DNA from 3 places in the Streptomyces sp. CLV115 genome. Region 1 is predicted to be linked to each of the others. Evidence: riboswitches for the same ligand, from Rfam matches in the RefSeq annotation. Region 1 holds a riboswitch; each other region holds the start of a gene.
The links. A riboswitch is a leader RNA that binds a small molecule or an ion and turns the genes downstream of it on or off. The one in region 1 is predicted to bind cobalamin.
Positions count from the first base shown of each region.

Region 2: it holds a riboswitch for cobalamin, as region 1 does, so the genes downstream of both, metE (5-methyltetrahydropteroyltriglutamate--homocysteine S-methyltransferase) here and AADR41_RS09700 (ABC transporter substrate-binding protein) in region 1, are expected to answer to the same signal.
Region 3: it holds a riboswitch for cobalamin, as region 1 does, so the genes downstream of both, AADR41_RS19400 (ABC transporter substrate-binding protein) here and AADR41_RS09700 (ABC transporter substrate-binding protein) in region 1, are expected to answer to the same signal.

Region 1 is NZ_JBCEWQ010000018.1:18,196-28,750, forward strand. Features, by position in the region: gene AADR41_RS09680 (hypothetical protein) at 1-250, shown strand, start outside; gene AADR41_RS09685 ((2Fe-2S)-binding protein) at 342-1,103, opposite strand; gene AADR41_RS09690 (ABC transporter ATP-binding protein) at 1,100-1,888, opposite strand; gene AADR41_RS09695 (FecCD family ABC transporter permease) at 1,885-2,901, opposite strand; gene AADR41_RS09700 (ABC transporter substrate-binding protein) at 2,937-3,917, opposite strand; cobalamin riboswitch at 3,956-4,108, opposite strand; gene gndA (NADP-dependent phosphogluconate dehydrogenase) at 4,225-5,664, opposite strand; gene AADR41_RS09710 (TetR-like C-terminal domain-containing protein) at 5,836-6,444, shown strand; gene AADR41_RS09715 (alpha/beta fold hydrolase) at 6,437-7,348, shown strand; gene AADR41_RS09720 (phosphocholine-specific phospholipase C) at 7,518-9,560, shown strand; gene AADR41_RS09725 (haloacid dehalogenase-like hydrolase) at 9,633-10,555, opposite strand, start outside.
Region 2 is NZ_JBCEWQ010000029.1:11,465-22,019, forward strand. Features, by position in the region: gene AADR41_RS13380 (glycoside hydrolase family 16 protein) at 1-846, opposite strand, end outside; gene metE (5-methyltetrahydropteroyltriglutamate--homocysteine S-methyltransferase) at 1,113-3,449, opposite strand; cobalamin riboswitch at 3,612-3,828, opposite strand; gene AADR41_RS13390 (histidine phosphatase family protein) at 3,976-4,575, opposite strand; gene AADR41_RS13395 (CbtB domain-containing protein) at 4,838-5,053, shown strand; gene AADR41_RS13400 (CbtA family protein) at 5,081-5,854, shown strand; gene AADR41_RS13405 (GNAT family N-acetyltransferase) at 5,933-6,439, opposite strand; gene AADR41_RS13410 (tetratricopeptide repeat protein) at 6,584-6,967, opposite strand; gene AADR41_RS13415 (pirin family protein) at 7,144-8,109, shown strand; gene AADR41_RS13420 (FAD-dependent oxidoreductase) at 8,660-10,336, opposite strand.
Region 3 is NZ_JBCEWQ010000052.1:16,677-27,231, reverse strand. Features, by position in the region: gene AADR41_RS19420 (beta-ketoacyl-[acyl-carrier-protein] synthase family protein) at 1-953, shown strand, start outside; gene AADR41_RS19415 (acyl-CoA dehydrogenase family protein) at 968-2,821, shown strand; gene AADR41_RS19410 (acyl carrier protein) at 3,081-3,359, shown strand; gene AADR41_RS19405 (beta-ketoacyl-[acyl-carrier-protein] synthase family protein) at 3,356-4,579, shown strand; cobalamin riboswitch at 4,674-4,861, shown strand; gene AADR41_RS19400 (ABC transporter substrate-binding protein) at 4,898-5,965, shown strand; gene AADR41_RS19395 (FecCD family ABC transporter permease) at 5,962-7,053, shown strand; gene AADR41_RS19390 (ABC transporter ATP-binding protein) at 7,050-7,865, shown strand; gene AADR41_RS19385 (PRC and DUF2382 domain-containing protein) at 8,064-9,125, opposite strand; gene AADR41_RS19375 (adenosylcobinamide amidohydrolase) at 10,120-10,555, shown strand, end outside.

The sequences.
Region 1 (10,555 bases):
GACGACCACGACCCTCGGGGAGGTACTGGCCGCCGCGACCAGCGGAGCCTCTCCGGCGGGCTGCGTCACGAGCGTGACCCCCACCTCGGGCACCGGTACCATCACCGCGGTCAACGGCAGGACCAACAGCGGCTCCAACACCTGGAAGGCCGCCGTCGACGGCTCCGCCTTCGGCGTCGCCGTCCGCGAGAAGGTGATCAAGGTGGGCGACACCATCGCTCTGCGCCGGGGGCCTGATTCTCAGGGGTGAGGGCCCGTCGAGGGCCCTCACCCCTGAGTCCGAAGCGAGGGAGTGTCAGTTGCCCGTATCCACTCCGTTGTGTCGCCCCCCGTGTCCGGCGTCACTTCGGACTCGCGTACGCGCGCAGCCGCTCCTCGCGGCTTGTCAGACAACAGCTCGCACAACGCACCTCCTCCGCGCTCGTGTAGTAAAGACAGCAGGTGTTGCGCAGATAGACCAGCCGCTCCGGTCCGCCCGGTGTCCGCCGGACCCGTGCGACCTCGCCCAGTGCCGCGAGTCCGCCGGGTGCGGTGTCCGCGAACTGCCGCCAGCGGGCGGCCAGCAGATCCACCTGGTCGCCCAACGCGCACAGTGCCGTGGCGCAGCCGTGGGCGATCCCTCCGCTCAACTGCCTGGCCCCGGCGCGGGTGCGACGACGCAACGCGTCGGCGATGGGCAGCAGATGCCCGTCGAGCAGGGTGCGGTGCAGCAGCCGTACGGAGTCCTCCCCGGCCCGGGGCACCAGCAGCCGGGCCCTGCGCACCCGGACTCCGCCGATGCCGTGCGTGGCGGGGCGTACCAGGACATTGTCCGACCGCATGTCCGGGACCTCGTCGTGCAGCGCCCAGTGGAGCACGGCGGCGGCAGTGACCCGGCCCGCGTACACCGCCATCAGGGTCAGGGCGGTCGCATGGCCGCTGCGGTGGCCGCTGCTCGTGCGTTCGAGCTCCAGCAGCGTCGACAGCTCCTCGCTCGCCGGATCGGCCAGTCGGCCGGCTGCCAGCCACTGCCCTGCCTCGCTCGCGGGCGGTTCGCCCTCGGTGACCTGCCAGCGTGGTCCGTGCGGCAAGGGCGTCCAGACGGGGGAGGCGTCGTCGCTCATGACAGCGGGAGGTAGACGACGTTGGGGGAGCCGGTGACCGGGTGGACGCCGATCCGGGACGGTATCCCGTAGACCTCGGCCAGCAGTTCTTCCGTCAGTACCGCGTGCGGGGAACCGGACGCCACCAGTCGTCCGGCGCTGAGGACGAACAGCCGGTCGCAGTAGGAGGCAGCCAGATTGAGGTCGTGCAGCACCAGCAGATTGGTGGTGCCCAGGGTCCTCACCAGGCCGAGTATCTCCAGCTGGTAGCGGACGTCCAGATGGTTGGTGGGTTCGTCGAGCGCCAGCAGCCCCGGTTCCTGGACCAGGGCGCGGGCGATCAGGGCCCGTTGCCGTTCCCCGCCGGACAGCTCCTCGAACCGGCGGCCGGCCAGGGGCGCCGCGCCGACACGCTGGAGCGCCCGGTCGATGCGGCGGGCGTCCTCGGCGTCGTCCTGCTCCCAGAACCGTTTGTGCGGGCTTCGGCCCATCGCCACGATCTGGCGTACGGTCAGGCCGAAGGTGCCGGGGCTGTCCTGCGGAACGACGGCGACGCGGCGGGCCCGTTCCTTCGTACTGAGCGCCGCGGCGTCCGTTCCGTCCAGCAGGACCCGGCCCGCCGCGGGGCGCAGGGCACCGTACACACAGCGCAGGAAGGTGGTCTTGCCGCTGCCGTTCGGCCCGACCAGGCCGACCGTCTCGCCGGGGGCGGCGTCCAGGGTGACCGCGTCGAGCAGGGTACGGCCGGCCACCTCGTAGCTGATCCCGTCGGCGGCGAGCGCCGTCGGGGGCGGTGCCGGGCTCATCCGGTGATCCCTTCGGTACGGCTGGAGCGGCGCAGCAGCCAGAGGAAGAACGGGCCGCCCACCAGGGCGGTGACCACCCCGGCGGGAATCTCTTCGGGGGCTGCCACGGTCCGCGCCAGCAGATCGGCCAGCAGCAGGAAGACCGCCCCGCCCAGCGCCGTCACCGGCAGCAGCCTGCGGTGGGACGCGCCGACGATCAGCCGGGCGGCGTGCGGAACCATCAGGCCGACGAAGCCGATCGCCCCGCTGTAGGCGACCAGCACGCCGATGATCAGTGACACCAGCACGAAGACCCCGCCCCGGAATCGTCCGGGGTCCAGGCCGAGGCTGCGGGCCCCTTCCTCCCCGGTCAGCAGCAGATCCAGCGGACGGGCCAGGCTGATCAGGAGCACGGCACCGACAGCCAACACCACTGCGGGCAGCGCCAGTTGGTCCCAGCGGGCGCCGCCCAGGCCGCCCAGGGTCCAGAACAGGATCGCCCGCACATGCTCGGCCCGCGAGGACAGCACCAGGATCAGGCTGGTGAACGCGGACAGCACGTACTGGATCGCCACCCCGGCCAGAATCAGCCGGCCCGTCGTCATGGTGCCGCCGCGCCGGGCCATCGCGTAGACGGCGACCAGTGCGGCCATGGACCCGGCGAACGCCGCGACGGGCAGCGCCACGTCGGTGGCCATCCCGGCGCCGACCCCCAGCACGATCACCATGGCGGCGCCCGCCGACGCCCCGGACGAGGCGCCCAGCAGGAACGGATCGGCCAGCGGATTGCGCACCAGCGCCTGGAGCACCGCGCCCGACAGGGCCAGCCCGGCGCCGACGACGGCCCCGAGCAGCACCCTGGGCAGCCGTACCTCCCACACGATCGTGGGGAACGCGCCGGAGCGTTCACCGCCCAGGACCGTACGCAACACCTCTCCCGGCGGAATCCGTACCGGGCCGAGCGCCAGACCGGCCACCACCGTCGCGAGCAGCAGCACCACGAGGGCGCCGATCACGACGGGGGTCGAGCGCAGGACGGACTCGGGGCCGGGGCGGGCGGGCCCCGCGCTCACAGTGTGCCGGGGTGCAGTTGCCCGGCCAGGTCCTGTACGGCGTCGGCGACCCGGACACCGAGCACGGCCGAGGACAGCGGGAGTACCGCGAACTTCTTGTTCTTGATCGCCGGCACGTCCGCGAGTGCCGGGTCGTTCAGCAGCCGCTTCTTCTTGGCCTCGACCGTGGTGCCGCCGTAGTCGTAGATCACGACCACTTCGGGCCTGCGCTTGATGACCTGCTCCCAGGACACGTCGCCGAAGGTGGCGTCGAGGTCCGCGAAGACGTTCCGGCCCCCGGCGAGCCGGACGATCTCGTTGCCGACGCCCTTGCCGCCCGCAGTGAACGCGGAGCTGTCGCCGGAGTCGTACACGAACACCGAGGGATGTGCGGAGCCCTTGAGCTCCGTTCCGACCGTCGTGATCTTCCGTCGTTCCTCGGCGATCAGGCTCCTGCCGCGCTCCGGAACGCCGAAGACCCTGGCCACCTGGGTGATCTCGGTGGCGAGCTGATCGACGCCGACCTTGCCCTCGGTGCAGTTCTCGATATTCAGCCGGGTGTTGATGCCGTCCTTCTGGAGCCCCGCCCGGTCCTGGCCCTTGGCCTTGTCGAAGGCGCTGGCGTACCCGCCGTAGACGAAGTCGGGGTTGGCGCCGAGCAGTACCTCCTTGGAGGGGTACTCCTTCGCGAGCACCTTGGTCCTGTCGTACGCGGACCGGTACTCCGGCAGGATGCTGTCGTCCAGGTAGGCGGTCCCGGCCAGCCGGTCCTGGAGCCCGAGGGCCAGCATGATCTCGGTGACGTGCTGGTTCATGGTGACGACCCGCTTCGGCGGGGCGTCGAAGGTCGTCTTCGTACCGCAATTGGTGACGGTGTAGGGGAAACCTTCGGCGGCCGGTGCGGCCTCTGCCCTGCTCTCGCCGCCGGTGCCGCAGCCGGTGAGCGGCAGCAGGAGCAGGGGTATGAGCGCGAGGGGTACACGGCGTATCGGGGGCATGGCCGAGCCTTTCCGGGGGATGTCCTCGTCCCCTGGTTGTACGAGAAGGCGGCGCGGCCAGTATCTGGCTTCCGGGCTGTGTGCAGCCCGGTCACAGTGGCGGGACCGTACCGGATTCACACCGGTTTCCTGACGCGCGTCGCCCGAGATTTCGCAGGCCATTCTGTCAGACCGCGTATTCCGCAGGTCATGCCCCTTGGGTTGCCGGCTCCGGACGCCGACGTCCGCGAGGACGGCCGGCACTGCGGACAGGTTTCGCCCGGACCGGGAGGGTCGCCCGCCCCGTCAGCGGCTCGGTGGGCACCGGTCAGCTCTCGACCTCGGTTCTGTCACCGCCCCAGAGGGTGTGGAAGGTGCCGTCGCGGTCGACGCGGTGGTAGGTGTGTGCGCCGAAGTAGTCGCGCTGGCCCTGCGTGAGGGCGGCGGGGAGGCGTCCGGCGCGCAGGGAGTCGTAGTAGGCGAGGGCGGCGGCGAAGGCGGGGGTGGGGACGCCCTGGGCGGCGGCGGTGGCGATCACGGTGCGCCAGTCGTCCTGTGCGGCGGCGATCTCTTCGGCGAAGCTCTTGTCGGAGAGGAGGCTCGCCATCCGGGGCTGGGCCTCGTAGGCGCTGGTGATCCTGTCGAGGAACGCGGCCCGGATGATGCATCCGCCGCGCCAGATCGAGGCGACCCTGCCGAGATCGATGTCCCAGTCGTATTGCCCGCTGCCGGCCGCGATCTCGTGGAAGCCCTGGGTGTAGGCGACGATCTTCGAGGCATACAGTGCCTGCTCGACCCGGTCGGCGAATGCCGCCGCCTCGTTCTCACCGAGCTTGCGGGCGGTCGGTCCGGCGAGGTGGCGTGAGGCATCACGGAGGGCGGCGTGGCCGGAGACGGAGCGGGCGAAGACGGCCTCGGCGATGCCGGAGACCGGAACGCCCAGGTCGAGGGCGACCTGCACGGTCCAACGGCCGGTGCCCTTCTGCTCCGCCTGGTCGAGCACGACATCCACGAAGGGCTTTCCGGTCGCCGCGTCGACATGGGAGAGCACTTCTGCTGTGATCTCGATGAGGTACGAGTCCAGGCGCCCGGTGTTCCAGACCCGGAAGATGTCCGCGATCTTGGCGGGAGAGTATCCGGCCACGTCGCGAAGCAGCTGGTAGGCCTCGCCGATGAGCTGCATGTCCGCGTACTCGATGCCGTTGTGCGTCATCTTCACGAAGTGTCCGGCGCCGTCAGGACCGATGTGCGTGACGCACGGGGCGCCGTCCTTGGCCTTCGCGGAGATCTTCTCCAGCATCGGTCCGAGCGAGTCGTAGGACTCCTTGCTGCCGCCCGGCATGATGCTCGGTCCGTCGAGCGCGCCCTCTTCGCCGCCCGAGATGCCGGTGCCGACGAAGTGGATGCCCTGCTCTCGCAGTTGCCTCTCCCGTCGGCGGGTGTCCTCGAAGTGGGCGTTGCCGCCGTCGATGACGACATCGCCCTCTTCCAGGAGCGGGGCGAACTCCTGGATCACCGCATCGGTCGGGTCGCCCGCCTTGACCATGATGACGAGCCTGCGCGGACGCTCCAGCGCCGCGACGAACTCCTGCGGGGTGTGCGCGGGTACGAAGGAGCCCTCGTCGCCGAACTCCTCGATCAGCGCGTCCGTCTTCGCGGCCGTCCGGTTGTGCACCGCGACCGTGAATCCGTTGCGGGCGAAGTTGCGTGCGAGGTTGCGGCCCATGACCGCGAGACCTGTGACGCCGATCTGTGCAGTGCCGCTCATCTGTGTGCTCTGCAATCTGTTTCGGGGATGCCCGGATCTTCGGCAGTGCCGGGATCTTCAGTATGGGCACGGGGTGCGGCAACGGCCTGTTCGGCATCGCCCGGATGGAGTCACCTGTGTATATTAGGAAACCGCCTAGGACCTCTAGGTGGGTTTCGACGGAGGTGGCGAATGGTTCGCGCGGGTCTCACGACCGAACGCGTGGTGGCGGCGGCGGCCGATCTGGCCGACTCCATCGGCTTCGACAAGGTCACCATCTCCGCGCTGGCCCGCGGCTTCGGGGTCAAGGACGCCAGCCTGTACTCCCACGTCAAGAACCTGCACGACCTGCGTGTCCGGGTCGCGCTGCTGGCCGCCGGGGAGTTCATCGACCGGATCGGCACCGCGGTCGCCGGCCGGGCCGGGAAGGACGCGCTGGTCGCGTTCGCAGACGCCTACCGGGCCTTCGCGCTGGAGCGGCCGGGACGGTACGAGGCGACGCAGATGCGGGTCGACCCCGAGATCGTCGCCGGGTCGGCCGCGTACCACCGCACCATCGAGACCACGGGTGCGATGCTGCGCGCCTACGGACTGTCCGAGCCCGATCTGACGGACGCGGTACGGCTGTTGCGCAGCACCTTCCACGGATACTGCGCACTTGAGGCGAGCGGCGGCTTCGGCGCGCCCCGCGACGTGCAGAAGTCCTGGGAACGCTCCGTCGAGGCCCTGCACTTCCTGCTGGAGCACTGGCCGTCCGCCACCGGTGAAGGCACCGACGAGGGGGAGAACGGACATGACTGACCACATGCTGCCGGAGCGCACCGGGCATCTGAAGGTGCCCGGCGCGACGCTGTACTACGAGGTGCGCGGCCGGGGCCCGCTGCTGCTCCTGATGCCGGGCGGCAGCGGCGACGCGGGGCTCTACGACCGGATGGCGGCGCGGCTGGCCGACAGCTGGACGGTCGCGGCCTTCGACCCGCGCGGCTACTCGCGCAGCCTGCTCGACGGCGCGCCGCAGGAGCAGCGGGTGGCGGTGCACAGCGACGACGCCCACCGGCTGATCGAGCTGCTGTCACCGGACGGCGGTCCGGTGGCCGTGTTCGGCTCCAGTTCGAGCGCGATCGTCGCCCTGGACCTGCTCTCCCGTCACCCGGAGCGGCTGCGCCGAGTGGTCGCGCACGAACCGCCGTCGGTGGAACTGCTGCCCGATCCGGAGCGGGGGCGGAAGCTCTTCGCCGCGGTGCGCGACTCCTTCCGCAGGGGCGGGGTGGCCGCGGCGCTGGCCACCATGACCGAGGGACTGACGGACCCGGAGGCGCCCGAACCGGCCGGGGGCGGACACCGGGAGGCGCCCGGAACCTCCGCGCGGGAGGCCGAGGCGTTCCGGCGGACGGGGGTCAACCTCCCGGTGTTCCTGGAGCACGTGCTGTGTTCGTTCAGCGGGTACGTGCCGGACCTGGCGGCCCTGCGGCGTGGCGGGGAGAAGCTGGTCATCGGTGTCGGGGAGGACTCCCGCACCCTGCTCACGGCGATTCCCGGTGCCCGGCTGGCGGACCGGGGGATCGGCGGGCTCGTGGAGTTCCCCGGCGGGCACACCGGTTGTGTCGAGGACCCCGAGGCGTTCGCCGCGCGACTGCGGGAGGTGCTGTCCGATCCGGCGCCGGAGGGGACACGGATGCCTCCGAACGACAATCATCGGCCGTGATCCGTTTCCACAAACATCTCGTCACGCACCTTTGAATTCGCCCTTTTGGCGGATGAGTTGGCAATGGTTCAGGTAGGTCTCCTGTCAAAGGTCTGGTGCCGGACCATCTGGGGCGCCACCCTGGCTTCGGCGTCCCGACGACGCATCCGAATCCGGCGAAGGCAGGCAGATGACACCGATCACCCGCAGGGGATTTGTGGCGCTCGGCGCGGGCGTGGCGGCGGGAGCCGCCATGCCCCCGGTGACCGCGGGCGCCGCGGTCCGGACGGGCACCGCGACCGCGACCGCGGCGACCGGCACCATCAAGGACGTCCGGCACGTCGTGGTGCTGATGCAGGAGAACCGCAGCTTCGACCACTACTTCGGCACGCTCAAGGGCGTACGCGGCTTCTCGGACCGCTCCGGGATCACCATCGGCGGCGGTCGCAGCGTCTTCGACCAGCCCAACGGCACGGGGCGGCAGTATCCCTGGAAGCTCAGCGCCACTCCGGCCGCGGGCGGCGCCGATCCCGAGACGATCGCCCAGTGCAACGGCGATCTGCCGCACAGCTGGACGTCCCAGCACGCGGCCTGGAACAAGGGCCGGATGGACAACTGGGTGACGGGTGTGGGGAACGTCCGCTCGCTCGGCCATCTGGAGCGCTCGGACATCCCCTTCCACTACGCGCTCGCCGACAACTACACGGTGTGCGACGCCTACTTCAGCTCGGCGCTCAGTGCCACCGGCCCGAACCGCACCTTCCTGTGGAGCGGCAAGGTGGACGCGTCCAGCAAGGACGGCGGTGACGAGTCCGGACTCACCTGGGAGACGTACGCCGAGGCGCTGCAACGGGCCGGTGTGTCCTGGCGCGTCTACCAGAACGCCGACGACAACTATGGCGACAACGGCCTCGCCTATTTCCGGAAGTTCACGGACGCGCCGGCCGGCGACCCGTTGCACGACCTCGGGATGGCGTCGGTGCGGAAGGTGACCGGCTCCACCCCCGACGACATCGCCGCCGCCATCAAGGCCGATGTGGTGGCCGGTACGTTGCCGCAGGTGTCGTGGGTCGTCGCCAACCAGGCCTTCTCCGAGCACCCGTACGCCCCGCCCGGCGACGGAGCACACTTCGTCGACCTCGTGTACCGGGCGCTCGCCGCCGATCAGGACGTCTTCGACTCCACGGTGCTCTTCCTGAACTACGACGAGAACGACGGTTTCTTCGACCACGTACCGCCCCCGTCGCCGCCCGCCGGAACCGAGGGGGAATTCCTCGGCGGAGTGCCCATCGGCCTCGGCTTCCGCGTCCCGATGATCGTCATGTCGCCCTGGACCCGCGGTGGCTGGGTCTCCTCGGAGGTCTTCGACCACACCTCCGTGCTGCGCTTCCTGGAGACCTGGACCACGGCTCTCGGGAAGCCGGCGGCCTGTGCCGGTATCAGTGCCTGGCGGCGCAGGGTCTGCGGGGACCTCACCGGCGCCTTCGACTTCGCCCATCCGGTGAACGGAGTGCCGTCCGGCCTGCCGGCCACCCCGGTGATCGGGATGAACACCTGCGGCCCCCTGCCCAACCCCGTTCCGCAGAACAACGCACAGCCCGTGCAGGAGCCCGGCACCCGGCCCGCCCGTGCGCTGCCCTACCAGCCCGGCGGTGATCTGGACCGGCTGGAGTTCGGTGCCGCGGGAGTCGTCAAGCTCTGGCTGACCATGACCAACAAGGGCGCACCGGCGACCCGGGCCGCACACTTCTCGGTGCACCCCAACGCCCACCGTTCGACGGTGCCGTGGCAGTACACCGTGGACGCGGGCGGCACCGCCACGGACTTCTTCAACATCGGCACGGCCAACGGCGACGGCAAGTACGACTTCACCATGGCCGGACCCAACAGGTTCCTGCGCCGGTTCACCGGCGACGCGACGGCGGCGGGCAGATCCTGCGAGGTGGCCGCCCGTTACGCAGAGGCACCGGACACCAGCAGGCCCGCCCTCTGGTTCACCTTCACCAACACCTCGGCGAGTGCCGTCACGTTCACCGTGACCTCCGGCCAGTACCGGAGCGACGGCCCCTGGACGTACACCGTCCCGGCCGGCGGCAGCAAGGAGGACTACTTCAACGCGGTGGCGCTGACCAGGGGCTGGTACGACTTCACGGTGAAGATCAGCGGTGACGCCTCCTGGTCGCGGCGGTACACCGGACACATCGAGACGGGCGCGGCGAGCGTCAGCGGCTGAGCCGCGGGGCGCGTGGTGGCCGCCGGCCGAGGGGCGGATCCGGCCCCCTCGGCCACCACGCGTACCCGGACGTCAGCCCGCGAAGACGGTGTCGTGCTGATCGGGGATCACACTGCCGTCGCCACGGAGCACCGGGCCCGGGGTTCCGTCCGACGCGGTGTAGCCGGTGGTGGCACACGGATAGGTGCCGTTCAGCCGGCCCTTCGGCGCGATGAACATGGGGTTGACCAGCCACTTGCCGTCCGCGTCGTCGTAGGAACGGCACATCAGCTCGGCCTTGTTGCGGTTCAGGGCCAGTCGCAGCCCGGTCGCGTCACGGAGCATCGACACGTCCGTGTCGGAGTCCCCGGCGGCGAACACCGGGCGCCTCGCCGGGGCCTGCACCCGGGAGGCGGCCGCACCGCGCACACCGAAGATCTCCTTGTTGATCCAGCAGCGCTTGCCGTCGATGTAGGTGATCTGCGAGTCCTCGCCCGGACGCGCGCTGCCGCAGGCGCTCAGGTGCGAGGTGTAGCGGCCCCGCTCGGTGGTGGACCTGATGCCGATCACGTTCCCGGGGGCGACATCGACGCCCCCGGCCCAGACGTCGACCACGGGCTGCGGCGACGCGGAGACGATCCACACGTCGAATCCGGCCCGGCGCAGCGTGCGGATCAGGTCGCGCTGCTGGTCGTAGTAGCGGACGTAGCCGGTGGCGTCGGTGGTGCTGCCGACCCGCTGGGTGGCGCCCACGGGGGCGGCCAGGTTCTCGGCGCGGGCCGCGGCGGCGAAGGAGCGCACCTGCGCCGCCGTCCAGCCGTGGGTGAGCTGCGCCAGCCAGGCGTACGAGGGTTCCATCGTGCGGCGGTCGTAGCCGGCGAAGGCGTCCTGTCCCGAGGTGGTGGTGGCCTCGCTGTAGACGGACAGGATCTCGTCGGCGCAGCCGGTGTCGGTCGAGGTCGGCAGGGTGCGGTCGCGGCCGGTGCCGTCCGGGCAGGCGGCGCGCAGCGACTCGG
Region 2 (10,555 bases), on a different contig from region 1:
ATCGCTGGTGGTGACCCGCACGTGGTCGACGACGAGCTGCTGCGGGAAGGAGGTGCCGCCGTCGGGGTCGCCCGGCCAGTAGCCACCCACCGCGAGGTTGAGGATCAGGAAGAAGGGCTTGTCGAACACCCAGCTGTTGCCGCCCAGGTCGGCGGGCGTACGGCGCTGGTAGACGTTTCCGTCCACGGACCAGGTCACCGAGCCGGGAGCCCAGTCGACGGCGAAGGTGTGGAAGTCGTCGGCGAACGCCTGGCCGCCCGGCAGGGTGTACGCGGCGCCGATGCCGCCCGCGCCGGAGTAGCCCGGACCGTGCAACGTGCCGTGGACCGTGGACGGTTCGAAGCCGACATTCTCCATGATGTCGATCTCGCCCGAGTTCGGCCAGCCGACCTGACCGATGTCGTCGCCCAGCATCCAGAAGGCCGGCCACATGCCCTGGCCGCGCGGCACCTTCATCCTCGCCTCGACGTGACCGAACGTCTGGGTGAACTTGCCGGAGGTGTTCAGCCGGGCCGAGGTGTACTCGCAAGTCCCGTACCAGCACTGGTAGTTGTTCGGGTTCTCGCGGCGCGCGGTGATGACCAGATGGCCCTGGCCGTCGAGTGCCGCGTTGTTGTTCCCGGCCGTGTAGTACTGCCGTTCATGGTTGTTGACGTTGTCGCCGGTCTCGATCTGCCACTTGGCCCCGTCCACGGCGGCGCCCGCCGGGCCGTCGAAGTCGTCGGTGAAGGTGGCCGCGGTGGTGCGGGGTCCGGGGGCGGGCGCCCCGGAGGCGAGCGCGGACGAGGCGGAGACGAGAGCGAGCGCGGAGAGCGCGGCCGCCAGCAGACGGCGGGGAGAGGTCATGGGGGTCCTTCCCGTGCGGAGTGGAGCGAGCTCATGTCATGGCTATGACAAATGCCCGTTGTGGGGGAGCAGGGAGAGGTCTTGGTTCTTCATGCGATTTAAGAAGTGAACCAAGGGGCTGTCAATACCTTGGTACGGACCACACTTCTTGCATTCGATCGCCGCCGGACCGCTCGGGCTCGGGGCCTCATGACACGGCGCGCCGCGGCCCGGGACGGGCACCCGAACGGGCACCCGCCCCGGGCCGCGGAACCGTCGGAGGACCCTCAGCGGACCGTCCGGCCGGCGCCGCCGGGCAGAGTGGCCCGCACCTCGGCGGCCGCCGAAACGAGGTGTTGCAGCGAGGCGCACACCTCCGGCCAGCCCCGGGTCTTCAGACCGCAGTCGGGATTGACCCACAGCCGCTCGGCGGGAATCGCTTCCAGGCCCTTGCGCAGCAGGGCGGCCACCTCCCCGCCGCTCGGCACCCGGGGGGAGTGGATGTCGTACACGCCGGGGCCGACCTCCCTCGGGTAGCCCGTGGCCGCCAGCTCGTCGGCCACCCGCATGTGCGAGCGGGCCGCCTCCAGGCTGATCACATCCGCGTCCAGGTCGTCGATCGCCCGGACGATGTCGCCGAACTCCGCGTAGCACATGTGCGTATGGATCTGGGTGTCCGGGCGTACGCCGCAGGTGGCCAGCCGGAACGACTCGGTCGCCCAGGCCAGGTACCCGGCTCGGTCGGCGGCCCGCAGGGGCAGCGACTCGCGCAGCGCGGGCTCGTCCACCTGGATCACCGAACTGCCCGCCGACTCCAGGTCGTTCACCTCGTCCCGCAGTGCGAGGGCGATCTGGCGCGCGGTCTCGCCGAGCGGCTGGTCGTCACGGACGAAGGACCAGGCGAGCATGGTGACGGGGCCGGTGAGCATGCCCTTGACCGGCCGGCCGGTGAGCGACTGCGCGTACGTCGTCCAGCGGACCGTCATCGGCTCCGGGCGCGCGATGTCCCCGGCCAGGATCGGCGGCCGCACATACCGGGTGCCGTACGACTGGACCCAGCCGTGCCGGGTGGCGAGGCAGCCGGTGAGCCGTTCGGCGAAGTACTGCACCATGTCGTTGCGTTCCGGCTCCCCGTGCACCAGCACATCGATGCCCGCAGCCTCCTGGAACGCGATCACTTCCTGGATCTCGGCCTCGATGCGCTTGTCGTACGCGGCCGCGTCGATGTGCCCCGCCGTCAGGTCGGCTCGTGCGGTGCGCAGTTGAGAGGTCTGCGGGAACGAGCCGATCGTGGTCGTCGGCAGCAGCGGTAGCCGGAGCCGGGCGCGCTGGGCCACCGCCCTTTGCGGATAGGGCAGTTCACGGTGCGAGTCGGCCTCCGTGACGGCCGAGGCGCGGGCCCGTACCGCCGGATCGTGGGTGATCGCGGAGCCCGCCCGGGAGGCCAGGTCGGCGCGGTTGGCGACGAGTTCGGCGGCGATCGATGCGGTGCCCCGGGCAAGCCCCCTGGCGAGCGTGGCGATCTCGGCCGACTTCTGCCGGGCGAAGGCCAGCCAGCGCCCCACCTGCGGGTCGATGTCGCGCTCGGCGGCCAGGTCGAGAGGCACGTGCAGCAGCGAGCAGGAGGCCGCCACATCGACCCGGCCGGCCAGACCGAGCAGGGTGCCTAGGGTGGCCAGGGACTGCTGGAGGTCGTTGATCCACACGTTGCGGCCGTCGACGACCCCGGCGACCAGCCGCCTGCCCGGCAGACCCCCGACCCCGGCGAGATCCCGCAGATTGGCGGCGGCCGGACCGGTGAAGTCCATGGCGAGGCCCTCGACCGGAGACTTCGCCAGTACGGCGAGTGCGTCACCGAGCCGGTCGAAGTACGAGGCGACCAGAAGCCGCGGCCGGTCGGCAAGCGCACCGAGATCGCGGTAGGCACGTGCGACGGCGTTCAGCTCCGCGGGGGAACGGTCCTGCACCAGCGCGGGCTCGTCGAGCTGAACCCACTGGGCACCGGCCGCACGCAGATCGGCCAGCACCTCGGCGTACACCGGCAGCAGCCGGTCGAGCAGGGTCAGCGGTTCGAAGTCGGCGGCGACACCGGGAGCGGGCTTGGCCAGCAGCAGATAGGTCACCGGACCCACCAGCACCGGCCTGGCGTCGTGCCCGAGCGCCAGCGCCTCCCCGAACTCCCGGACCTGCTTGGTGGAGTCGGCGGCGAAGACGGTGTCGGGGCCGAGCTCCGGCACCAGATAGTGGTAATTCGTGTCGAACCACTTGGTCATTTCGAGCGGCGCCACGTCCTGTGTCCCGCGCGCCATCGCGAAATAGCCGTCCAGCGCGTCGGCCGCGACGGCCGCACGGTGCCGGACGGGCACGGCACCGACCATCACGCTGGTGTCCAGCACATGGTCGTAGTACGAGAAGTCACCGGTCGGGACCTCGTGGATGCCGTCCTCGGCAAGCCGTCGCCAGTTGGCGCGGCGCAGTTCTTCGGCGGTCTCCCGGAGGGCGGCTGCGGTGACGCGGCCCTTCCAGTAGCCCTCGACGGCCTTCTTCAGTTCCCGGTCGCCCCCTTGGCGGGGGTAGCCGTACACGGTGGCCCGGGCTGCCGCGACTGCGGACTCGGTGGTCACGTGACTCTCCTTCGCGAGCGTGTCCTGGTACGACCCCGGGACGGATCGCAGACGCGAAGGGATGACGGACCGGGCGGATCCGCGGCGCCGTGCCGACGCGCGTGACCTGCTCGATATGTACGCCGACCCGCCCACGAGGTCACCGGGATCACCGTGCGCGTCCGACGCGCACGGGCAGTGGCAGGTCTTCGGACTCGTGGGCGCGTCCCGCGTACGAGACACCTACTGGCCGTCGCTTCCCGGACCCGTCGGGTCCAGTGCTCGATGACGGCGGTCGTTCCCACTCACCGCTGCGGGGCAGTCCCGGATTCCCACCGGGTTCCCTCTTGCGACGCGCCTGCCTGGCGGACAGGGCGAACCAGCTGCACCCACCACCATAGGGGGTAGCTCCGGATCCCGGACAGCGCATTCGGATCGGCGGGATCGGCGGGATCGGCGGGGCCGACCGGATCGCAGGCCGGATCGGATCGGCCGCCCGGATCGGATCGGCCGCCCGGATCGGATCGGTCGGATCGGATCGGTCGGATCAGACGGCGGGGCCGGTCGCGGGGGACAGTTGCTGCCCGCACCGCAGGTTCCACCGACCGGAACGGCCGCTGAGCGCGGTCAGCGTCAGCGGGGCGACGTCCAGCCGCCAGAACGCCTCCACCGGCAGCGCGAGTGCCCCGACGATCACCGCCCGCACCACCGCCGGCTCGACGATTGCCAGCACGCGGCTGCCCCCGCCGCCCTCGGCGGATTCCAGCGCGTCCAGCCAGCGTCCGGCCCGGGCGCAGAGTTCGAGCAGGGACTCGCCACCGTGCGGAGCCGCCGAAGGATCGGTCAGCCAGGACGACACCGCCTCCGGCTCGGCCGCGCTCACCGCCGCCAGCCGCCGACCGCTCCACCGGCCCATGTCCCAGCCCTGCACGGTGGGTTCGGGTCCGGCCCGCAGCCCCAGCGCGTCGGCGGTCCCGGCACATCGTTCGGACGGCCCGCGCAGATACCGGTCGGCGTCCGGCACCGCTGCCGCGACCGCCTCCGCCCGGCGGACCCCGGCCGCGTCCAGCGGTGCGTCACCGTCGAAACGGGCCTCGCGCAGCGCGGCGTTGAGCGCCGGTGAGATCAACATCACCTGTACTGCCATGACCCGGTCAACTCCCTGAACTCTGGCCCCTCGGGTGTGCCCACCCTGGCATCCGGGCGGTCGGGCCCCGTCACCGGCACCATGGCGGCACCTGTCCCCAAGCGGTATGGTCACGGCGAACATGACGTAGGTGTGACGGAAGTCCGGTGAGAATCCGGCACGGTCGCGCCACTGTGAACCCGTACCTGTGCGGGAAGTCAGACCCAGCACCCACGTCTCAGGCACCACGATCGGGACGCGTGTTCCCTCAGGAGGTTCTGCCATGGCACAGACTGCTGCCCCCGCCACCGCCGTACCGGCGATCACCCCCATCTCCCTGAAGGCCATCGCCCCCTGGGCGGTCTTCTTCGGCATCCTCATGCTCGTACTGCTGTACTTCGTCGGCGCCGAGCAGGGCGCCACCGCGGTCATCTCCGGCGAAGGTGTCCACGAGTGGGTCCACGACGGCCGCCACCTCCTCGGTTTCCCCTGCCACTGACGTACCGTCCGATCCTGGGGAAACCACATGAACTCCATATCTGTCAGAGCCCTGCTCGTCCGCGGCATGCTGGCCGGCCTCGCCGCGGGCGCACTCGCTCTGCTGGTCGCCTACTTCCTCGGTGAGTCGCGTGTGGACGCGGCCATCGCCCTGGAGGAGGCGCACAGCCACCACCACGACGGCGGCGAGGAACTGGTCAGCCGCACCATGCAGTCCACCGCCGGCCTCGCCACCGGTGTACTGGTCTTCGGTGTCGCCATCGGCGGCATCGCCGCGCTCGTCTTCTGCTACGCCCTCGGCCGGATCGGCAGGTTCGGTCCGCGGGCCACGGCCGCGCTGATCGCGGGCGCGGCACTGCTGACGGTGTACGTCGTCCCGTTCCTGAAGTACCCGGCCAACCCGCCGGCCGTCGGCAACCCCGACACCATCGGCCCGCGCACCGCGCTGTTCTTCCTGATGGTCGCCCTCAGCGTGCTGCTGGCCGTCGCCGCCGTCATCCTCGGCAAACGGCTGGCTCCCCGGCTGGGCAACTGGAACGCGACGATCACGGCATCCGCCGCGTACGTCCTGGTGATCGGGTTCGCCTACGCGTTCCTGCCCTCGTACAACGAAGTCGGCAAGGACTTCCCGGCCTCCCTGCTCTGGGAGTTCCGACTGAGCACCCTCGCCGTGCAGACCACCCTCTGGGTGGCCTTCGGGCTCCTCTTCGGCCAGCTGACGGACCGGCTGCTCGCACCGAGGACCGGAGCCGTGACCACCGGAGGCAGCGGCGCGAACCGCCCCGCCACCGCGGCCGGCTGACCGGCATCACACGCGGGCGGAACGCCGGAACCCCGACGGGACCTCCCGTCGGGGTTCCGGCGTTCCCCCCGCACCGGCTTACTCCTCGGACCGCGGGCCCCAGTCGGTCCGGTAGTACTTCAGCCGCTCGTCCTGCTTCTCCAGACGCATGCCGACGGCTTCCATGACGCGCTGGGACGCGATGTTGTCCAGGTCGGTGTCACCGTGCACCCGACGCACCCCCTCCTCGCGGGCGAACAGCAGCAGGGCGCGCAACGCCTCGGAGGCGTAACCCATTCCCTGTGCCGAGGGGACGAGGCCGTAGCCGATCGTGACGTCCCCGTCCTCGTCCGGCGCGCCATGGAATCCCATGCCGCCGATCACCAGTCCGTCCGTGCGGCGACATATCTCGTACGAACAGAAGGGACTCGGATCGCCGGTCGTCGCACAGGTCTCCAGGAAGCGCTGGGCCGCGGACTTCTCCCCCGGGGACGGATAGCCGGGTGCCCAGCGGGCCCCTTCACCGGGCGTGCCGGAGATCACCCGCAGAGCGTCGGTGGCGTTCATCGGGCGGAGCAGGAGGCGAGAGGTCTCAAGATCGGTCATGAGCGAGTGACATATCACGCGGGACGAGCGCACGGCATCCGAAAATCGGCCGGGCGGCCGCCGGAGGCGTCGATTCCGATGCGCGTACGACGCCGAGCAGGGCGGCCGCCCTGCTCGGCCGCCCGTACCGTGCCCCTCCCGGACTCAGGTGCCCGACGGCCCCTGAGCGGCCGCCCCGTCCGGAGCGGAGCCGAAGTCCCCGGAGAGCGCCGCGGCCATCCGCAGATGACCGGCCGCCTCCGCACTCCGCCCCTGACGCTCAAGGGTGCGGCCGAGCATCAGCCGCGCGTAGTGCTCGACCGGGTCGCGCTCCAGCACCGCCCGCAGCTCCGTCTCGGCCTTGCCGAGCCGTGCCGAGTGGTAATAGGTCCGGGCCAGCAGCAGACGCGTCGACACCTGCTCCGGGACCTCCTCGACCAGTCCCTCCAGGATCCGGGCCGCGCTCATGTACTCCTTGGCCTCGAAGAACATCCGGGCACGGTCCCAGCGGTCGGCAGCCGTGCCGAACTCGAAGTAGGTGTCGCTCACTTGACCTCCTCAGTCACGGACCGCGCGGCTCCTGCCCCGCTCCGTCCGACCGGTGGCCGAGCCGCTGCCCGACCACCCTGTGACTGCCCCAACGGCGCACGGTGATTGAATATTCCACTAAATTGTCGGCGTGGGTACCGGCCCTCCCGGACCCGCTCGGGAATAGGTTGAGCGCCATGAGCAATCTCGATCGCCAGGCCGCACTCTCCGTCTGTGGAGGACGGGGTTTTGTCGTCGCCGAGCCCGTGCGTGAACTCCTCACCCCTCGCCACGTCCGGCTGGGCGAGTCCACCGAGGTCCGCAGACTGCTGCCCAACCTGGGCCGCCGGATGGTCGGCGCCTGGGCCTTCGTCGATCACTACGGTCCCGACGACATCGCGGACGAACCCGGGATGCAGGTCCCGCCGCACCCCCACATGGGCCTGCAGACGGTCAGCTGGCTGCACGACGGCGAGGTCCTGCACCGGGACAGCGTCGGCAGTCTGCGCACGATCCGCCCGCGCGAACTGGGGCTGATGACCTCCGGCCGGGCCATCAGCCACTCCGAGGAGAGCCCGAAGCCCCACGCGAGGTTCCTGCACGGCGCCCAGCTCTGGGTCGCCCTCCCGTCCGCCCACCGCCACGTCGAGCCCCACTTCCAGCACCACATCGACCTGCCGACCGTCTCCGCCCCGGGCCTCACCGCCACCCTGATCCTGGGCGAGCTGGACGGCGCCGCCTCGCCCGGCACCGCGTACACCCCGATCGTCGGCGCCGACCTCGCCCTGACCGCCGGCGCCGAGGCCCGGCTGCCGCTGGACCCGGACTTCGAGTACGCGGTGCTCTCCATGTCCGGCAGCGCCGAGGTCGACGGCGTGCCCGTGCAGCCCGGCTCCATGCTCTACCTCGGCTGCGGCCGTTCCGAACTCCCGCTGCGCGCGGACAGCGACGCGGGCCTCATGCTCCTCGGCGGCGAACCCTTCGAGGAGGAGATCGTCATGTGGTGGAACTTCATCGGGCGCTCCCACGAGGAGATCGAGGAGGCCCGGCGGGCCTGGACGGAGACCTCGCGCTTCGGCGAGGTGAAGGGCTACGACGGCGACCGGCTGCCCGCCCCCGAACTTCCGCCCGGCCCCCTCAAGCCGCGTGGCCGGGTGCGCTGACGTGGCCTTCTGTGGGCGGCGCCGGCTCGCGAGCCAGTGAGCCGGCGCTGGTTGCGGCACCTCGGGCGGTATCGAACGAACCGGCCATCGGTGTTCGGCAGGCGTCCCCGAGAGTCGTGGGTGTGGCCGGCTGATGCAGGGGCTGCTCGGATCAATGCTGACCCGACGCCGACTTCTCTGATGGCCAGTCAGCTTCCGGCGCCGGGGTTACGGCACCCGCCCGGGCTGCCATCGCGACCGCGTTGCGGCCCGGGGCGCTGAGCCCACCACGGCGGTTCCCAGCCGCGTGTCGACTGACGCCCGGCAACCTACGGCTCCTCCCTCCTGCAGCACGAAGGAGCATGCACTGTTGTGTGACTTCGACAATCCGGAGAGTCGCCTCCGCCTGGCTCTGTCACACCGCCGTGGTGCTGTGCTGGACCCGTCGGTGGCCATTCCTCTCGGACGCTCATCGGCGTTCCGGGCTCCTCGGCCGTGGATGCAGGTGTGAATCCCGCGTCCCGGAGATCCTCGCCGGTTCCATGGTGTCGATTCCGTCCGTGCTCGTCCCTCACATGAGCAGGTGACGATCGCCATCCAGTCGTCGGCGTTCGAAGACGAGCCGGACGGCGGCGGATCCCTCTCCGACGGCGGCGGCGACCCGCTTCACGCTGCCGCTGCGTGCGTCGCCGACACAGAACACGCTCGGCTCGCTCGTTTCGAAGGGCAGTGGTGCCCGGTCGGCTTCCCAGGCGCTGTCGAGATCCTGTCCGGAGAGCAGGAAGCCGTTGCGATCCGTCGCCAGCCGACCGCCGAGCCAGCTGGTGCAGGGCGTTGCGCCGATGAAGACGAAGACGGCGCCGGCCTCCAGGCGTGAACGCCGGCCGGCCTTCCGGTCGACGACGTCGATTGCGGTGATCTCCGAGTCCGCCACGAGGGCGACCGTCTCCGTCCGAAGCCACACCCGGATCCTCGGGTTGGCCGCGATCTCCTCGATGAGGTAGCGCGACATCGAATGTTCCAGATCCTCGCCCCGGACCAGCAGATGTACTGGACCGGATGTCCGCGACAGGAACATCGCGGCCTGTCCCGCCGAGTTTCCCCCGCCGATGACAGCGACCGGCTTGCCGAGGCAGGACTGCGCCTCGGCGACGGTGGCGGCGTAGTGAACGCTGTTTCCCTCCCATGACTCGGCTCCGGGCACGGTAAGGCGCCGGTACTCGGCGCCGGTCGCGATGATGACGTCCCGGGCCCTGAACACGCGCCCGTCGTCGCAGGTCACGCAGTGTCTGCCGGGGCGGCCGGCGAAGGCGGCGGCGCGGGCGTTGCGGTGCAACCGGACGCCGAACTTGGCCGCCTGCACGACACCGCGGGCGGCGAGCTCGGCGCCGGAGAGACCTGCGGGGAACCCGAGGTAGTTCTCGATCCGGGAGGAGGTACCGGCCTGGCCCCCGAAGGCCGCCGCGTCGAGCAGAGCCGTCTGCAGTCCCTCCGACGCGCCGTACACCGCCGCCGCCAGGCCGCCCGGGCCGCCTCCGACGACCAGCAGGTCGCAGACGTCCCGGTCGTCGTCGGCCTCGGCGGGTGGCTCCCCGAACTCTGCGGCGATGTCGGCCGGTTGCGGGTTGCGCAGCATCGGCCGCCCCGGGACGAGCACGATGGGGAGGTCCGCGACGGGCACCCGGAGTTCCCGAAGCAGCGCCTCGGCCTCTGGCCGATCCTCCAGGTCCAGCCAGTTCACAGCGGTCCGACTGCGTGAGAACGACTGCAGCAGTGCCCGGCAGTGTGGGTCGTACCGGGATCCGACCAGCGTGAGACCGGCGCGCTTGCGCAACAGGTTCGCCCGGCGTTCGAGGAACGTTCGCAGAACGAAGTCGCTGAGGTCGGTGTCCTGCGTCATCAGCACCTGGATCTGCCGCAGCGGGACGCGCAGCACCCGGCCCGCGCTCCGCATGACGCCGGCGAGGCGTGCGCGCTCGCCGGTGAGCATGCCGATCTCGCCCAGGAACTCGCCCGGACCGTACGAGGCCACTACCCGCTCGGTCGTCTCACCGAGCCGTTCCACGATGTCCGCCGCCCCGTCGAGGACGACGAAAAAGTCGTAGGACGCGTCGCCGGCCGCGAAGAGGACGTCCCCGGCGGCTGCGGCGTGCTCCGAACCGACCACCCCCAGCCGTGCGAGCTGCTCGCGCGCGAGGAGCGCGACCGGAGTCCACGCAGGATTCCCGCTCAGTCCATGGTCGTCCATCGCCACCCTCTCGATCTGACCCCGGTCCCATCCTGCGTGCCGCCGGTCCGCCCGGTCTGTCACCCGTGCGGGTGAGGAAACGGCGCCGACATCACGTGAGCGGGTAAGCCGCGCCGACCGGTCCGAGGCTGGACGGAGTTCAGCGCCCCGGACGATGGCGGTCGATACGAGGCTGGGATCCCGCAGTCGGATGCCGGCCTGCGCGACGGCGGCAGCGGG
Region 3 (10,555 bases), on a different contig from region 1:
TGGGCGGGGTGTCCGTGCTCGTCGACAACGTGCGCAGGCTCGACGACGGCGGAGCGGACGCGGTGTCACCGCTGCTGGTTCCGATGATGATGCCCAACGCGGCGGCCGGGGAGCTGGCCATCGCGCTGCGGGCCCACGGCCCCAGCCTGGCCCCGGCGACCGCCTGCGCGTCCGGGGCGACGGCCGTCGCCGTCGCCCGCGACCTGCTGCTGAGCGACCGGTGCGACGTGGTGGTGGCGGGCGGTGCGGAGGCCGTACTGACCCCGCTGGTGGTGAGCGCCTTCGCGGGGATGGGCGCGCTCTCGCTGCGCACCGGTGATCCGGCGGGTGCCTCGCGGCCGTTCGCCGCGGACCGGGACGGGTTCGTGATCGGCGAGGGCGCGGCCGTGCTCGTACTGGAACGCACGGCCGACGCGTACGCCCGGGGCGGACGGGCGCGCGCCCTGCTGACCGGTGCGGGCTCCGCCACCGACGCCCACCACCCCACGGCCCCGGACCCGGAGGGCGGCGGTGCGCGCAAGGCCGTCGGGGCGGCGCTGCGCGAGGCGGGCTGGGCGCCCGGCGAGGTCGACCACATCAACGCGCACGGCACGTCGACGCAGCTCAACGACGCGATGGAGACCGCTCTGATCTCCGAGATCTTCCCGCACCGACCTTCGGTGACCGCGCCGAAGGGCGTCCTCGGGCACACCCTCGCCGCGTCCGGGGCGATCGAGGCGGTCGCCACCGTACTGACCCTGGAGCGGGGTCTCGTCCCGCCGATCGCCAACCTGGACTCGCTGCCGGACGGGTTCGACCTCGACTGTGTGGTCAAGGAGCCCCGGATCCAGCCGGTCGAGCGGGCGCTGAGCCACTCCTTCGGCTTCGGCGGACACAATGTCGTGCTCGCCTTCCAGCGCGCCGGTGCGGACGGCCCGCCGCGGAGGGGACCGGGTGTCCTCGCCGTTGCTTGATCGTTATATTTTCCATGACCGCAACGATCGACAGTCCCTCCGCGGAACGGTCCACGGAGCTCCTCACCGATGTGCTCCTCGGCGCCAACCACCGCCGGGAGCACGGCTTCTGGCAGCGGCTGATCAGCACCGCCCCCTTCCGCCGCCCGGACGACCGCACCCCCGAGGAGCGCCTGGCCCTCACGTACGAGCGGCTGCGCGTCCTCAACGACTGCCTGGACAGCGGGGCCCGGCTGGCCGCCGATCCCCGCGCCCTCGCCGCCCTGCACGAATGGCTCGGTCCGGTGGACCCGGCGCTCACCACGGTGGCGGGGATCCACTACAACCTCTTCCTCGGCAGCCTCCTCGACCACGGTGGCGACGGCGATCGCGATCTGTCGGACTTCCTGCGGCTGCGGCGCACCGGCACCTTTCTCTGTACGGAGGTGGCACACGGCAATGACGCCGCGGCCGTCGAGACCACCGCCGCGTACGACCGAGAGCGCGACGGGTTCGTGTTGTGCACCCCGCACGCCGGGGCGCAGAAGTTCATGCCCAACACCGGTCCGGCCGGCGGCCCCAAGACCGGGCTGGTGGCCGCGCGCCTGCTCGTCGACGGCGCCGACCACGGGGTCTTCCTCTTCCTCGTGCCGCTCACCGACGAGCGACAGCCGCTGCCCGGAGTGCGCATCCGCATGCTCCCCACCCGTACGGGCAGCCCGGTGGACCACTGCCTGACCTCATTCGACCGGGTCTTCGTGGGACGCGCCGCGCTGCTCGACGGGGACCACGGACGGGTCGGTGCCGACGGGGAGTTCAGCAGTGCCGTCGACAACCGCAGGCGGCGCTTCCTCGCGTCGATCGGGCGCGTCACCTCCGGGAAGATCTCGATGACGGCCTGCGCGGTCGGCTGTGCGCGCGCGACGCTCGCGGTCGCCGTCCGCTACGGCGGTCACCGGTACATCTCGGGCCCCCGCGGCTCGCACCGGGTGCCGGTGATGGCCCACCGCAGCCACCACGGCCCGCTCGCCGCGGCCATGGCCACCGTCTTCGCGATGAGCCTGCTGCACCGCAGGGCCCTGGACCGCTGGGAGCGGGGCGAGCGACGGGAGGAGGCCGAGCGGCTGGTCGCCGTCGCCAAGGGGTGGATCACCTGGCAGGCCCGGTCCGTGATCGTCGAATGCCGTGAACGCTGCGGCGCCCAGGCGCTCCTGGAACACAACGGCATGAGCGAACTCGTCACCGGGGTGGAAGGCGCCATCACCGCCGAGGGAGACAATCTGGCCATCCACGCCAAGGCGGCCGCGGAGATGCTCTTCGCCGCCGCACCCGCCGCCGGGGCCTCGTCCGGCGGCGGCCCCGGCGATCTCGACGACCCGGGCTTTCTCGGCGGGCTGCTCGCGGAGCTGGAGCGGATCTGGTTCGAACGGGCCCGGGAGCGGATGGGCCTCGCACCGCACGGTGATCCGCTGGGGCGGTGGAACGCGGCGGCCGGGCCCGCCCTGCGCGGCGTCGAGGCCCACGCCCAGCGGCAGGCGGCCGAGGCGTACGCGGAGGCGGTGGCCGTGCTCCCGGAAGGGCCCGCCCGCGACCGGCTCGGCGAGCTCGAACGGCTCTTCGCGCTCGACCGGATCGCCCGCAACAGCGGTGACCTGCTGGCGGCGGGCCTGCTGAGCGCCGACCAGGTCAACGGCCTGCCGGGCAGGGTGGAGCAGCTGATCGCCACCGTCGCCGCCCATCTGCCCGCCCTGGTCGACTCCTTCGCGCTGCCGCCGGAACTGCTCGCGGACTGGCCGATCGCAGGCGCCGACTACGTGGCCGCGTACGACGATCCGGGGGCTTTCTGGCAGACCGGCGGGGGTCGGGACACGGTTCGGGACGAGCGGTGACGGCCATGACGAGAAAAGGAACAGTTGTCCGGGGCCGTCGGTTCAGGGAGACCGCCGGGGCCCTCGGTGTGCGTGTTGTCCTGCTGGCCTTCTGGGGTACGGCGTCCGTCCTGGCCCGGTGGTGCGGGGATCGCGAGGAGGGCGCTGCCGAATCGGTTCGGCACAAGGCGTAACTGGAGGCACTCCACCCAGTTGATTCGGCGTCGGGACGGTGTCACCGCCGGCCCGACAGCCGGACCGAATAATGGAGAGAAAGCTGATGAGTGCGATTCACCCCAAGATCACCGAGGTTCTGACACACACCTTCAAAGTTCCCGCCGCAGAGATTCACCCGGGCTCCACGATGGACAGCCTGGAGATGGACTCCCTCGCCGTCGCCGAGTTCGCCGTCCTCATCAGGGACACGACCGGCGGCGACCGGGACTTCGACCAACTCCCCAAAAACGCCACGCTGGCCGACATCAGCCGGTTCATGGACACGGCGGCCGGCGGCGGGGCGCGGGTGGGCGGCGGGGCAGCGATGAGCAACGCCCGATGAACAGGCCGGCCGTCGCCGTCACCGGACTGGGCATGATCACCCCGGTCGGCAACGACACCGAATCCACCTGGCGGGGCGTGTGCGCGGGCCTGTCACCGGCCCGCACCGTCGCCGGGCTCGACGGATGCGCGATCGACTTCGCCTGCATGGTCGACGGCATCGATCTGGACGCCGCGATCGGCGGCCGGGCGTCCTTCCGCATGGGGAAGTACGTGAAACTCGCCGTCCTCGCCGCCCGCGAGGCGGTCACCGACGCCGGACTCGACCCGGCCGGGTGGGACGGCAGCAGGGTCGCGGTGGTCGTCGGCACCAGCAGCGGCGGCTCCGCCTCGCTGACCGAGCAGGCCGTCGTGCTCGACCGGCTCGGCGCCGGGGCCACCTCACCGTCGGGCATCCTGCTCACCATCCCGAACATGCCCGCCGCCGAGATCGCGATCCAGCTGCGGGCCACCGGCCCCAGCCTGGCACCGTGCACCGCCTGCTCGTCCGGCGCCACCGCGCTGTCCGTCGCCCGCGACCTGCTGGTCACCGGGCAGTGCGACATCGCGATCGCCGGAGCCACCGAGTCGATCGTCTACCCGGCCGCCATGGCCGCGTTCGCCAGGTCCGGGGCCGGGGCCCGGCGCGACGGCGACCCGGCCGGACTGTGCCGGCCCTTCGCGGCCGACCGGGCCGGCCTGGTCATGGGCGAGGGCGCGGCCGTCATGGTGCTGGAACGGACGGACGACGCCCGGGCCCGGGACGCGGCCCCACGGGCGCTGCTCGCCGGCACCGGAGCCACCACCGACGCCCACCACCCCATCAGCCCGCATCCGTCGGGCGTGGTCGCCCAGGCGGCGGTGGAGGCCGCGCTGCGCGACGCGGGCTGGGCGGCCGAGGACGTCGAGCACGTCAACGCGCACGGCACGGCGACCCCGGTCAACGACGCCACCGAGGCCGCCCTGATCGCCCGGGTCTACCCGCACCGGCCACCCGTCACCGCGCCCAAGGGCGTACTGGGGCACTGCATGGGAGCGGCCGGAGCGATCGAGGCCGGACTCACCGTCCTCACGCTCCAGCGCGGAGTCGTACCACCGATCGCCAACCTGGACGCCCCGGCGCCCGAGTTCGACATCGACTGTGTCACCGAGCAACCTCTGCGGCGGCCCATCAGGCGCGCCGTCAGCCATTCCTTCGGATTCGGCGGCCACAACGCCGTACTCGCTCTTCAGCGTCCCTGAGAGCCGTTCCGCAGGCAGCAGGCAGGTGGTGCGACGGGACAACAGCCCGGCGTACCACCGGCCCCACACCGCCCGTGAGCTGCACAGAGGCACGTGATAGCTTGCCGGGGCCAGTCAAACTCCACCCAGGAGTCAGGGAATCCGGTGCGAATCCGGAACTGACGCGCAGCGGTGAGGGGGACGGGCGGGGCCACAGCCACTGGGACCACCCTCGGGTGCCCGGGAAGGCGCCCCGTCCGGACGAACCCGAGTCCGAAGACCTGCTGGCATCCGCGACCCGGCACCGGGCCGCGGGACTCCGTACAACGGGCTCCGCGCATGAGCCCAGAGACGCAGAGGGACTCCGTGCCGTCCATAGCCAGCCCCGTCCGCACCGTCGCCCTGCTCTCCGCGGGACTGGTCCTGCTGACCGCCTGCGGAGGCGGAGCCGGTGGCACCACCGCGAAGCCGGGCCGCGCGGACGGATATCCGGTGACGCTGAAGAACTGCGGCCGCACCGTCACCGTCGATGCAGCGCCGCGCCGTGCCGTCTCGGTGGACCAGGGATCCACGGAGATCCTGCTCTCCCTCGGCCTCGCCGACCGGATGGCCGCCACCGCGACCTGGACCGACCCGGTGATGAAGGGCCTGGAGAAGGCCAACGACGAGGTGCCCAGGATCGCGGACAACCGGCCCTCCTCGGAGAAGGTCCTCGACCGCGAACCGGACTTCGTCAGCGCCTCGTTCGAATCGACACTCGCCAAGGGCGGCGTCGCACCCCGCGAACAGTTCGAATCGCTCGGCGTCCCCACCTACGTATCGCCCGCCGACTGCGCCGGCAAGGACAACAGCGGCGGCGGCGACGGAGCCCGCACCGCGCCGCTCACCATGGACAGCGTCTACGGCGAAGTGCGCGACCTGGCCAAGGTGTTCGGCGTACCGGAGCGCGGCGACTCGCTCGTGGCCGCGCTGCGCGAACGGGTGCAGAAGGCGACCGAGGACATCGACGCCTCCGGCACCACCCTCCTGTACTGGTTCTCCGACTCCAAGGCCCCGTACCTGGCGGGCTGCTGCGGAGCCCCCGGAATCATCACCGAAGAACTCGGCGCGAAGAACGTCTTCGACGACACCCACGAGGAATGGCCCCAGATCAGCTGGGAGACCGTCGCAGACCGCAACCCCGACGTCCTGGTCATCGGCGACCTGACCCGCAGGGCCCAGACCGCCGAGAGCGCCGCGAAGAAGATCGAGTTCCTGGAGTCCAACCCCGCCACGAAGAACATGGACGCCGTCAGGCACAAGCGGTACGTCCTGCTGAGCGGCCAGGCCATGAACCCGTCCGTCCGGACGGTCGAGGGCGTCGAACGCGTCGCCGCCGGACTGCGCAGGTTCGGGCTCGCGCGGTGACGCCGACCGAACGCGGCACGACGGTGACCGCGCCACCGGCCGCCGTCGCACCGGTGGGCGTCACGAAGGGCGTACGACGGCTGCGCGGCGGGGTCCTGTGGGCCTGCGGCCTCGCGCTGCTCGTCGGCTCCGTCGCGGTCGCCGTCACCATCGGCCCCGCCCGCATCTCGGTGGGCGACGTCTGGTCCGCGGTGGCCGCCCACCTCGGCGGAGGCCGGTCGCGGCTCTCCCCGATCCGGGACGGCATCATCTGGAACCTGCGCATGCCACGCACGCTGCTCGCCGCGGTGTGCGGCGCCGGGCTCGCGGTCTGCGGCACCGTCATGCAGTCCCTCCTCCGCAACCCGCTCGCCGACCCGTTCGTCCTCGGAGTCTCCTCCGGCGCGTCCACCGGCGCGGTGGTGGTCGTCGTCCTCGGTGTCGGCGGGGGAGCGTTGTCGATCTCGACCGGCGCGTTCATCGGGGCGCTGTGCTCGTTCGCCCTGGTGCTGCTGCTCAGCCACACCCTGGGCGGCACGACGGACCGGGTGGTGCTCTCCGGTGTCGCGGCCATGCAGCTGTTCTCCGCGCTCACCTCCTTCGTCGTGATGACCGCCGCCGACGCGGAGCAGACCCGCGGGGTGCTGTTCTGGCTGCTCGGCTCGCTCAGCGGGGTCGGCTGGACCGATGTGTGGGTCTGCGCCGCCGTGCTCGCCGTGACCCTGCTGATCTGCCTGGGCCACGCCCGTACGCTCGACGCCTTCGCGTTCGGCCAGGACGCCGCCGCCACACTCGGCGTCGATGTCGCGCGTGCCAGGATCGTGCTGCTGTGCACGACCGCGCTGCTGACCGCCGCACTGGTCAGCTCGGCCGGTGCCATCGGCTTCGTCGGTCTGGTGCTGCCGCACGCCGCCCGTGCCCTCGCCGGTTCCGGCCACCGGCGGCTGCTGCCGGTGACGGCGCTGGCCGGGGCGGTGTTCCTGGTCTGGGTCGACACGCTCGCCAGGACCGTGCTCGATCCGCAGGAGGTGCCCGTGGGCGTGGTCACCGCACTGATCGGGGTGCCCGCGTTCGTCCTGGTCCTGTACCGCACCCGGAGGACCGCATGACGGACGCGGCCGGCGCGGGACTGCGCGCCGAACGGGTCAGCCGGACGGCGGGCGGCCGCCTCGTCCTCGACGGGATCGACCTCGCGCCGCGGCCCGGCGCCACCGTGGGGCTGATCGGACCGAACGGATCCGGGAAGTCGACCCTGCTGCGGGTGCTGGCGGGAGTCCTGGCCCCGGAGACCGGTGTGGTCACCCTCGACGGACTGCGGCTCACCGAGATCGGCCGCCGCACCGTCGCCCGGCGCGTCGCCGTGGTCGACCAGCACGCCGTCACTCAGGTCGAGCTCAGCGTGCTGGACGTGGTGCGGCTCGGCCGCATCCCGCACCGCAGGGCCTGGTCGGCGCCGAACGGGGCGGACGAGGCAGCGGTACGCGAAGCGCTCGCCCGGACCGGTCTCGCCGACCGCGGCGACCAGTCCTGGCACACCCTCTCCGGGGGCGAGCGCCAACGCGTCCAGATCGCGCGTGCACTGGCCCAGCAGCCGCGCGAGCTGCTGCTCGACGAGCCGACGAACCACCTCGACATCCAGCACCAGCTGGAGCTCCTCGCGCTGATCGCCGCACTGCCGCTGACCGGCGTGATCGCCCTGCACGACCTCAATCTGGCGGCGATGTTCTGCGACCGGATCGCCGTGCTGAAGGAGGGGCGGGTGGTGGCCGTCGGCACGCCCTCGGAAGTGATCACCGAGGAGCTGATCGCGGACGTCTACCGGGTCGCCGCCCGCGTCACGCCGGACGGCCCGGACGGGCGGCCCTCGGTGCGGTTCCTGCCGGGGCGGCCGGTGGCAACACAGCGGCCGGTGGGGCCGTAGCGACTGGTGGGGACGCAGCGGCCGGTGGGGCCGTAGCGGCTGGTGGGGACGCAGCGGCCGGCCGGGGAGCGGCCGGCTCCTCGTGGAGGGGGCCGCGACGCCGAGCGGGCGGACCCGGCACTGCGTGGCGTGGGTCCGCCCGTTCTTTCCGGGTGCGGCGGTTCGCCGCGGTGCGTGGGGTGGAGTGGGCCCGGCGGGTCAGCGGCGGCGTCCCCCGCCGAAGCCGCCTCCGATGTCCTTGCCACCCGTGTCCTTCCCGCCCATGCCGGTGTCGTCCGCGTAGTCGATCTGCTCCTTGCGGAGTTCGGCGGAGACCTCCTTCTGCTCGGTCACCTTCTTGGTCTCCATCCGCACCCGCTCGACGGCCACGGTCTCCTTGCGGGTGGTCGGGCGTTCCGCGTGCAGGGTGACCTCGACGTCCTGCTCGCGGATGGCGGCACGCTCCGCGGGCTTGTCGCCGGGCTGGAGCGGTTCGCGGATCAGCCGCACCTCCTCGTGCGTCACCGGAACGGTCCTGGTGACGTTCTCGGTGACGACGTACTTGTGCAGCCGGGCCGTTCCGCTCTCGTACTGCTCGGTGCCGACGTGGAGTTGCTCCTCGGAACGGATCATCTCCTCCTTGCCGCCCAGGTCGGCGGCGGACCGTTCGGCGCCCGCCCCGGCGCCGACGAGGGGACGAGAGGTGCCGGCGGCCGCCCCGGCGTCGCGGTGCCTGCCCTGGCCCGCGCCGGTCCCGGCGCCGGCCGAGGTGGAACGGGCCGTGCCCGCACCGGAGGCGGTGGTGCCCGTCATGCCAGTCCTGCCGGTACCGGTGGTGCGTCCGGTGCCGGCCGCGCCCATGGCCCCGGCGGCTCCCGCGGCACCCATGCCCGTGGTGCCCGTCCCGGACGTCGTCGTGTCCGCGGTGCCCGGTCGGTCGCCCAGCTTCGCGGTGGTGTTCCTGGCAAGGCCGTAGTGCTTGTAGAGCTCTTCCTCCTCCACCACGGACAGATGCGCGCCGGCGTCCACCCGGGGGGCGTCCTTGACCCGTTCCTTCGGATGCGAGATGTGCAGATCGGATCCCACACGTCGGGCGCCGGCAAGGGGAACGAAACTCTCCTTCATGCCGAACAGGCCGGTCTTCACCGTTATCCAGTCAGGCCGGCCGGTGTTGTCGTCGACATACACCCGGCCCACACTGCCGACCTTCTCGCCGTCGGTGTCGTACACCGTCAGGTCGTCGAGCTCTCCGGAATCCGTGAAACCGTCAGCGGCTCCCATGACCGATCCCTCCTCGTCCGGGCGCGTCCTGTGGCGGGGGCCGACAGGGGAGGCGCGTCCGCCTTCCATCGGGCCTCACCCGGATGGACGCTGCAACCCCCCGGGCCGGGGTGCCGGGCTGCCGCATGCTCGGCGGTTCGGCGGTGACCGCCTGCCACGGTGGTGGGCGCCCCGAACTTTCATTACGCCATTCGGGTGAGGAGTGAAGCGTGGAGAGCGCGTGCCGGACGGGCGGGCGGGTGCCGCCGCACCACGCGTGCGGGAGGATCCGGCCGGTGATCCACCGGCAGGACACATTGCGCGGCACATTCGACGAGGACGCGGAGACCACGACCGGACGCGCCCGCGCCATCCGTCCGGCCGGGCGCCGGGATCACGGCCTGCGGCCGGCCCGGCCCCGCGGAGCCGGGTGCTCTCAACCGCCCGGCCTCGGGCGGCCGACCGTCGGCACGTGAGGCGGCCACCAACGCCGTACGGGCGCTGTGCGTCCACCCCGGAGCAGCCCGGGCTCGTCACCTCCGACCGGGTGGGCCGAGCGGACGTTGCGGAGGAGTCCGGGACGCCGCGCCGGGACAGCCCGGTCAGCTGCTTCCCGTTCGGGCATCCCACCCGGGACCTCACCCTCGACGACAGCGTGAGGCCTCGGGGCACACCCGTGCCCTTGCGCGGCTGATCGGCCGCTTCCCGGAACTGGAACCCGCCGTACCGGAGACCGCCCCGCCCCACCACCCGGGCCGCGTCGGCAACAGCACGGGACTGCTCCCGGTACGGTTCCGCCCGTAGCCCCCGCAGTCGTACACCCCGCCACCCACGCGGCGGGTACGACCGCCGCCCCCGCTACAAATACCGGCACATATGATCGACGGGCCAAGAGCCGACCCACGTCCAGCCGCGCCACCGGGGGTGCCCCATCAGTTCCGTACGCATCCTGCTGCCCGAACAGCGCGGCGAGCTGCTGACCCGGTACGAGGACGGGACGGAGCTGCACCATCTGGTGTGGCGGCTCGGGCCGGGGTGGCGGGTGTGCGGCAGCGCCGTGCTCGGCGGCGGCATCGGCCCGCGCGACTGGCTGCTGAACGCACAGGTGCCCGGTGGCTACCCGCGCCTGGACCCCGACCGGCACCTCGCCGAGATCGCCGCCGCCGAGCACCTCACCGGGCCCGGTGCCGGTCTGATGACGGCCGCCGACGTCACCGCGTACACGGTCGCCGCCGAGGCGGGGGTGACGGCGACCGCCACCTGCGGACTCGGCGTACGCGGCTGGGCCGCCGCCCCGGCGGAGGGCACCGAGGGGCCTCCGCGCCCCGGCACCGTCAACATCGTCGTCACCGTCCCCGTGCCGCTCTCCGACGCCGCACTGGTCAACGCCGTCGCCACCGCCACCGAGGCCAAGGTCCAGGCACTCCTGGACGCGGGCCTGGACTGCTCGG